2 regions of the Psychrobacillus sp. NPDC058041 genome follow, and region 2 is predicted to be linked to the other one. Evidence: riboswitches for the same ligand, from Rfam matches in the RefSeq annotation. Region 2 holds a riboswitch; the other holds the start of a gene.

Region 1 (4,442 bases), on a different contig from region 2:
CAGCAGCAAGCATAGTACTACCCAAAATAATGGAAATGGTTAATCCACCAATTATATATATTAATTGCAACTCTAAGCCTTGGATTTTTTTTCGCTGTTTTTTTTCAGACTTGAATTCCCCAATTGCAATTAAAATACCAATAACTAATGCTATAACAGGTAATATAAATTGATTAGTTTGAAACTCTTCTACCCATAAAGATAAATAACCTATTTTAGGAATGACGATTGGAGTTTCCCCGATTGTAACGGCCTTTCCAGCAATCCATTTTCTTTCTATAGGTACATTACCTTTTGACTCTTGATCGGTATATTTATTTGCATCCCCTTTTGTGATGTAACCTTGCTCAGCGTTTCCAGAAATTATTCTGTGTGCAATCCAGCCTTTATCGGCAAGGTCTCCCTTAGTCGTTTTAAAAAAAACAATATCTCCCTGATGGACAGTTTCATCTTCTTTTAGGTTTTTTATGATGACCATATCTCCCCGCTCCCAAACAGGGTACATACTATTAGAAACAATGACAGTTAGGAGTACAGGTTTATTTGAAATAGCCGATCCAACTGAAGCGATTAAGGAACATAAAATAAGAACGACCACTAATATGTTTATAAGCTTTGATATTAACTTCATAGAATTCCTCCTTAGCATCTATATTATTGAAAATCTCTTTCAATAAAACCCCTCTACAGTAGGATAGATATGGTACTAAAGTATACCTCCTAAGAAACATAAGTAGAATATTGGGAGTAAAAAGGATAATAGGAGAGTAGACAAATGATATCTAAAAAGCACTCTATGGAGTGAGGTTAACAATTTGTAGTCATCCTATACTTAAATTAGTTACAAACGGCGTGAAGCCGAAATAATTTTAGGAGGAGATAAATTAATGAAAAAAGGTTTACTTTTAGTAGTATTTCTACTAGCAATGTCAAGTGTAATGGCGGCGATGTCTTATAACAAGGCAACAGTAACGAGTGCTTCGGAGTTGAAAGTTGTTAATACAGATGAAGCATTATTAACTCTCGAGGCTGATACACCATGGAGCTGGGAAAATAAAATTGGTTCAAAAGATAAGACTGTAGTGGTAAAGGATGGAGAGTTATTATTCCAATTCGGTAAAGGTGTAGATCGAGATGGTTCTACTGCAAAATTTTACGGACTTCAACCTAACAGTGTATATGAATGGAATTCTTTGTTTACTCTAAGAAACAAATCCGCAGAAACTGTCAAAGTAACTATTAAAGCAACAGGTGATTATGCACAATATATTACTTTTGGAGTAGCGAGTAATCCTAGAGCTAATACAGCACCTGCTTGGGGAACAAAAGGAGATTCTTTAACATTTGAAAAGGTTACGAAAGAATCTGGTTCTGGCATGCAAAACATTAGAACAATTGCAGTAAAAATCGATGTTCCAGCTGGACACAAAGTTTCACCTACTGCATTATTAGGTTCTATCATTGTTGAATCTGAAGCAATAGCAGACTAATAGGAAGAAAAAAATAAAGGAAGAATTAATGGGAGACGTCCATTAGTTCTTCTTTTTTCATTTGAATAAATAAAATGTCCATAATTTTAAAGAAATGCAATTAACACCTGTATGATATTTTCAATAAACAGCTTCTTAATACAATCTAATTCAAACAATGAATGAGAGTATCCGCATTAATTTGTTTTAATCGAATTAAATATACAGACAGAGGAGATTGAATTATATATATGCAGTCCTTTTTATTAAATTGGAGTTCTGTGAATCACCATAAGACATGACATCTTCTTTTTAGACAAAAATAGAACATAAAAAACCGCATAGTTTGACGTTATATTTGGAGTAATTTGGTTATACTGAACTATGAAAAATAATATATAACGGAAACTGTGAAGTACATCCTGCATTTGGGCACCTGGGATGTATGGAGTTAATGGTGCAACCGGCCTGATTGTAATTGGACATTTATATCCAATTTAATTGGGCTTTTATTATGTAGATAGGAGGAAAATCTTTGAAATCTATTTTATTATTATCAGCATTTTTAATATCTTTCTCATTACTTTTTATACAAAGTGATAGCTATTCTACAGCAGAAATAAGGAGTGATGCGACAATACGTGTGGTGCCAGAGGGAGAAGCCCTAATTGCTGTTAACTATGATGAGGAAAACAGAAAGATAAAGCTCACGAATAATATGGAAAAAACGATAGAAATAGAAAGTATGAACCCAGCTAGTTACGTTGAACTGTATCAGGCATCAATTAGGCCAGGTGAAACGATAGAATATGGTGTTATTGGGAAATCAGAGGAATTATATGGGCAGAATATAAGTTTCAAAGTTCGTTGGAGTGAGGGGAGTGCAGATATCTTAACGATTCTACCAATGTTTGCAGAAGAGCCTTTAGAAGAATTACCGATTGAAGCAGAAGAAGGCGAAGTTGATGAGGAGGAACTAGTAGAAGTAGAAGTAGAACCAGATGAAACCACGACCCCTGTTGAAAATGAAGGTGAAGAGGTAGAAGAAATAGAAAAAATCGAAGAGCCAATAACAACACAACCAGATATAAAAAAATAAGAACAAATGACTGAACAATGAATGGATTAACAGGTGACAAAAAGAGGGGGCGATAAAATTGAAAGAAGTCTTAGAAAAGTTACTAAAGCAAGATAAGAAGAAGGTTAGTTTCATACTATTTCTATTACTAGCTATGTCAGCAATTATTTCCGTATATTCTTGGTCAATGGCATCCTCCGAGACAAAACAAATAACTGAAAATGAATCGCAAATTCAAACAAGCTATGATTACAAGGCGACACTTACACCTAATATCCTTTATCCAACTGGAGGAACAATTGAAGTAGGAAATACTGTTATGAAGAAAATTACAAAGGAAATCCCTTTTACCCTTATTTCATCTGTAAATTCACAGGTTCCAGTAAGTGCAAACGTGTCACATGAAGTACATCTACTTCTAAAGGCGGGAGAATATTGGGAAAAATCATTCCCTTTAGAAGAAAAAAAGTTTATTGAACAAAATGGGACAAGTGTGACCATTGTAAATAATAATTATAAAATTGATTTAGAAATGATTAAAAATTTTATTACTAAGGTAGAAGATGAAATAGGAGTAAGATCTGATAAGTATACGATTGAAGTTATTCCAAATGTCCAAGGTACAATTAGTTATAACGGGGTAGAGAAGGATATTCAAATGGAGGATCACTTAATTTTTCAGATTTCATATGATGAAATTTTATTAGCAAGTGAGAAAAAATTTGCTTCTTCCATCCCATTTATATCCACAAAAGTTAGTTCAAATACAATTAGTTTGTTCGGGTTTGATACATCTCCAGTTCCTGTTCGTATCGCGAGTACTGTGTTCGTACTTCTCTTTGCAGTATTAATTAGCTATTTGAATAAAGATTTTGTAGCTAATCGGAAAAAGAACGCTCCATCACAAGGTGAAAAAATTAATAAGAAGTATGGAAATAGATTAATTCCAGTTTCCAATAAAGTAGAAATTGGTCGAAAATCGATAGTTACGTTAAATTCATTTAAAGCCATCATACAAATTGCAGATGCAAAAGAGTTACCTATTTTTTACTACAACATTCATCTGGAGGAGAGTAAGTTATATTTCATCATAGATGGTGACTATATGTATCAATATGAAATTAATGAAATGGAATTATCACGAAGTCGCAGTAGAAGTAGGAGTAAAAATAGTAAGAATGAAACAGAAAGTGATCCATCATATGTACTGGAATAATAACTTTTCTTCTTTCATAAGAAAGAATCCTTCCAGTAAGATGCATCTGGCGCTTATATATCGATATATTTCTCTTTTATTAACTTCTTGCTTTTTTTTATTAGGGCCACCTCAATCGTCATTTGTTTTTAAATTAGGATTAGTTGTATCACTTACTGTAGCAGCTTGGATTTTAACGGATTTACAACGAAGAAATAGAGAAAATAAAAAAAGATTAAAAACGATTGTTTTAACTGAAACGATTGGTTTGACTTTATTGCTTATTCCAACAGGTGGTATTGCAAGTCCATTTATATGGTATGCACTGAACCCTGTGTTGGTAGCTGCAAGTTTTCTAACGCCTTCCTTCTGTTGGTGGGTATTAACTTTCTATCTAAGTAGTGCGACATTCATTTCCTATACTTTATTTAATTCAAACAATATGCTCCCCCTTTTACAAGAGAGCTCCTATGTTTATCTAGTCAGTTTACTAACTGCGGTTCTTGTCATGTTATTTTCCGGTCTCATGAAAGGAATGGATTTGAAGGCAACTACATTAAAGAACCAACAGGAAGAATTATTACTCGTAAATAAAAAACTTTCTGAAGCAAACAAAATGTATGCAGATACTTTAGAGCATATTATGTCTCTTTATCACTTAATGGATAACTTTTCATCAAATAAAAGTCCTGAAAAGTTA
Region 2 (4,442 bases):
GTTTATTTTGTTTCCATCCCTAAAAATATATTCCCTTTTTAACATAGGTAACATGTAAAAAATGGCATTTGAAATGATGAGTTATAGCTGTATACTAAGTATGTAAGCGCTTAATGGTCAGACGTTTGACCTTTTGGAAATACAATATTGTGGAGGCATTAAATGAATTATTTAATATCAATCGTAGGCTTAATTGTTGTGCTGGGTCTTGCCTGGGTTGCAAGTAACAATCGTAAAGGGATAAAAATCAGACCAATTATCCAGATGATTATTATTCAGGTAATTTTAACTTTTTTATTACTGAATACTAAATTTGGATTGATTCTTATTAAGGGAATCGCAGCCGGGTTTGCAAAATTACTAGATTACGCTAATGAAGGAATCAATTTTGTATTCGCTGGCATTGCGAATGAAGGACAAGCTCCTTTCTTCTTAACTGCTCTACTTCCTATCGTATTCATTTCGACTTTGATTGGAATTCTGCAGCATATTAAAGTTCTTCCATTCATTATGAAATGGATTGGTTGGGCAATCAGTAAAGTAAATGGCATGGGTAAATTAGAATCATACAACGGAGTAGCGTCCGCTATTGTTGGACAATCTGAAGTATTTATTACCGTGAAAAAACAGCTTGGGAAATTATCTCCTCAACGTCTTTACACACTATCTGCGTCAGCGATGTCTACTGTATCGATGTCTATTGTCGGAGCATATATGACGATGATTGAGCCGAAGTATGTCGTAACGGCAATTGTGATTAATTTATTTGGAGGATTCATCATTTCTTCCATTATTAATCCTTACTCTGTAACTGAAGAAGAAGATCTCCTTGTTGTGCAAGTAGAAAAACAAAGCTTCTTCGAAATGTTGGGCGAGTATATTATGGATGGATTCAAGGTTGCAATCGTGGTTGCGGCGATGTTACTTGGATTCGTTGCGCTAATGGCAGGAGTAAATAACTTATTTGATATGATATTTGGAGTCACATTCCAGTCAATTATTGGCTATGTATTTGCTCCATTTGCGATTTTAATGGGTATCCCTGTTTCAGAATCAGTAACAGCGGGTGGTATTATGGCTACCAAATTAGTTACAAACGAATTTGTAGCGATGCTCTCATTAAACGATTTAGCGTCAGGCTTAAGTGAACGATCAATCGGAATCATTTCTGTTTTCCTTGTTTCCTTTGCAAACTTTTCTTCCATTGGAATCATCTCAGGTGCTGTAAAAGGACTTCATGAAAAACAAGGAAACGTTGTAGCACGATTCGGCTTGAAACTTTTATACGGAGCAACGTTAGTGAGCATATTATCAGCGATTATTGTAAGTCTTATCCTTTAGTTAAAGGACTTCCCTGTGACAGAAACATTCATGTTAATTCAAACAAACGTGAATGTTGTGATTTTCATGTTTGTTTCTAACAAGGCACAAATTTAAATAGTGGGCTTGAGAGGTTTCGGAAAGAAAAAAGATAATTTTTGTGAAATAATTTCCTATTGAGTTATAATAGTGTGCTAGTACATAATGGGGGGAAATAGAGATGAAGAAACAATATGAAGTAACCTTCTATTTAATCAACGGAGAAATAGGGCATTTAATCGAAGAAACTTCCCTTATTCGGGCTAGAAACTCTATTAAAAATCAGTTCGAAGATGGAGAAAATAGTTTGGCGTTAACTGATGACTTAGTCTTAGTTAAAGCTAACGTACAATACTTTATAGTTAAGGAATATGAAGGACCAATAAAATAAATCTACGCTATCTGAATTGGGTAAGCTGTTATAGTAACAAATATATATTTAAAGAGAATCCTTATTTTTGAGGATTCTCTTTTTATGTTGTAGTAAAAACAGTAATTTATTCTAATCTAAAAAAATTTACAAAAAAATAACTATCTCTTACAAAACGTCAAAATTCACCATTTATAAAGGGATTATCCTTATTCGTAAGTAAATCAAGAGAAATATCAAGTTCGACAAAAAATGACATGTAATATATAATGTGATAGTAATATATAAGCATGAGATTAGTACTATTTTTTCTATAATTGAAAAAGGCAAACTTATCGAAAGGTAAGGACGCAAAGCTACGAGTCTAAAATCCACTTGGATAATGATAGTCGGGTTGCCAACAATAACAACGTTTATTTGGCTATCCTATCTTTATTTGGGATAGCTTTTTTTATTACACTTATACGAAAAGTACGTACAAATGTCAACATTGAAATAAAGCAGACTAAAGTGAAAAAGGGGATTAAGAGATGATAGTCGTAGATAGAAAGAAGTATAAAATGGCAATTAATGAGGTCGCAAAGGAAGTTCATGTACAGGTCCATGGATTAATGAAAGCAGAAGATGCAGAAGGTTACATGATAGATTTACAGGATACGATTAATAAAGTATCGAGACAAAACTATACGTTTGTTGTCGATGGGACTCACCAAACACCCGTCCCATCAAAGGTTGTACCACAGTTGGAGCAAACGATGCAATTTTATTCTAGCTTAGGTTTTAAGGATGTCCTTGTAGTAAAACCTTCGTCTAAAATTGCTCAAGTGCAAGTTAGGAATGCACTTGAAAGAATTAAATTCACAGGTACATTTATCGATAAAGTAAAACATTCTATGTAATGTTAGTTCCTATAGAAATTTTATAATCTGAGAGGAAGATCATTAAGTGCAAACAACACAAGAGTTGTATAAATATGAAATTATTACGGAGGAACAAACAGATTTAATCCAGAAAGCAGCTGAATGTCTAGCTCGTACATTCATTGGAGTGGACGTTTCTGGAAAATGGGTTCAGGAACCGATGGTAGGTCAATTAAATATAGGTTATGAAGATTTCTATGAGTTTACCAAGGGTTATTTAGACTCTACAGTAGCGCAAGGATATTGCGCAGTCGCTCAGGATATTAATAATAACGTTGTTGGTGTACTTGCTGGAGATACAAATGCACCAGAGATTATCGGAGAAGATATATTTGAAGGTTCTTTTTATGATATGAATGTAATTCTGCGTGTCCTGGAGGATGTGGATAAACGTTTTATGGAAGATTATAAATTGCGTAACGGAAAAGAAGTTGAAGACGGAGAGTTATTACACCTATTCATGTTAGGAGTGATAGCTGAACATGACCGTCACGAGATTATTCAGCAATTAGGAAATAGATTGATAACAAAGGCATCATCACAAGGGGTAAAAGCTGTTTTAGGTGAAGCAACAAACCCGAAGTCAATTCGTGTAATGGAAAAATATCATAATATGAAAAGATATGAAGATGTAGAAGGAAATTATATTGTTCATAAATATCAGGATAATAGTAAGTTGAATGGTATTTCTGCAACTGTAGCGGATGGAACATATATCCTTATTAAGGAACTTTAAAATATTCAAAATTAAGTTAATTTCATAAATAGCATTTAATTATTAAAACGCGAACAATCTTTAATTTATTGATTGGAGCGACAGGCAGCGACTCCAGCGGGATGAGTGAGAAAGATGAGACATTACAAACGACGCGAATGCGGCGGTGATGGCTCATCTCTCACCCCGCGGAAAGCGTCTGCCTATAGCGGAAATCATACTGATTTATGAAGAGTATATTATATATATTCATACATTTCACATTAATATTGTTAGTGTTTTATGTTCTAAATTTGAATTATGAAATTGATTCGAGAAAATCTAATTCAATAATAAATAGGAGTAGGAGATATATATATCATGGAAGCTATTTTGCTAGGAATAATTGTTATCTTAATTGGGGTATCGGTGTATTTTGCTTTCCGCTATTTTTCACTAAAAAATCATCCTCATATTAATAAAGAAATAATAAATGGAATGAAAGAAATATCAGCAGGTAATATCACAAGCAAAGTTAATGAAAGAAGTGCTGATTATGCTGTATTTAATCAACTAATTGAGTTCTTTAGCCGTGTAAGGGAAAAGTTTGTTTCATTTTCAAATAATGTACATGAAAAAGGAGAAAAGCTCGCTGAAATCGGTGAATATGCTTCTGAGAAAGCGGATATTGTTAGAGCTGCAATTGATGAGGTAGGTAGAGGATTACAGAAACAATTAGTAGCAACAGAAGAAAGCGCCGAATCTATGGAAGATATGGCACATGCTATTGAAGATCTATCAGTGAGATCAAATCAAATTTCAGAACAATCGAACACAACCTTAGAATTGACGCAAGAAGGAAACGAGAAACTAAAGGATTCCTTAGAAAAAATGGAGCAGTTTAATCAGACGGTAAATACAACATTTAGTGCAATAAATAAACTTGGAGAAAAATCTCTCGAAATCGGCACTATTGTAAAAGTGATTACAGGGATTTCAGAACAAATTAATTTATTGGCATTGAATGCGGCAATAGAAGCAGCTCGTGCGGGGGAACACGGTAAAGGATTTGCGGTTGTTGCTGATGAGGTTCGAAAAT

What was found. Region 2 has a riboswitch for cyclic di-GMP ahead of ACFVR1_RS17990 (hypothetical protein). Riboswitches for the same ligand answer to the same signal wherever they lie in the genome.
Region 1: another riboswitch for cyclic di-GMP. It lies ahead of ACFVR1_RS06905 (hypothetical protein); the one in region 2 lies ahead of ACFVR1_RS17990 (hypothetical protein).

Annotation. Positions count from the first base shown of each region.
Region 1 covers NZ_JBHVRO010000003.1:374,154-378,595, forward strand. The annotation lists gene ACFVR1_RS06895 (signal peptidase I) at 1-631, opposite strand, end outside; gene ACFVR1_RS06900 (hypothetical protein) at 888-1,490, shown strand; cyclic di-GMP riboswitch class II at 1,864-1,947, shown strand; gene ACFVR1_RS06905 (hypothetical protein) at 2,005-2,568, shown strand; gene ACFVR1_RS06910 (DUF5305 family protein) at 2,627-3,763, shown strand; gene ACFVR1_RS06915 (sensor histidine kinase) at 3,726-4,442, shown strand, end outside.
Region 2 covers NZ_JBHVRO010000015.1:40,970-45,411, forward strand. The annotation lists gene ACFVR1_RS17980 (NupC/NupG family nucleoside CNT transporter) at 163-1,341, shown strand; gene ACFVR1_RS17985 (hypothetical protein) at 1,541-1,750, shown strand; cyclic di-GMP riboswitch class I at 2,045-2,131, shown strand; gene ACFVR1_RS17990 (hypothetical protein) at 2,260-2,628, shown strand; gene ACFVR1_RS17995 (hypothetical protein) at 2,675-3,385, shown strand; gene ACFVR1_RS18000 (methyl-accepting chemotaxis protein) at 3,725-4,442, shown strand, end outside.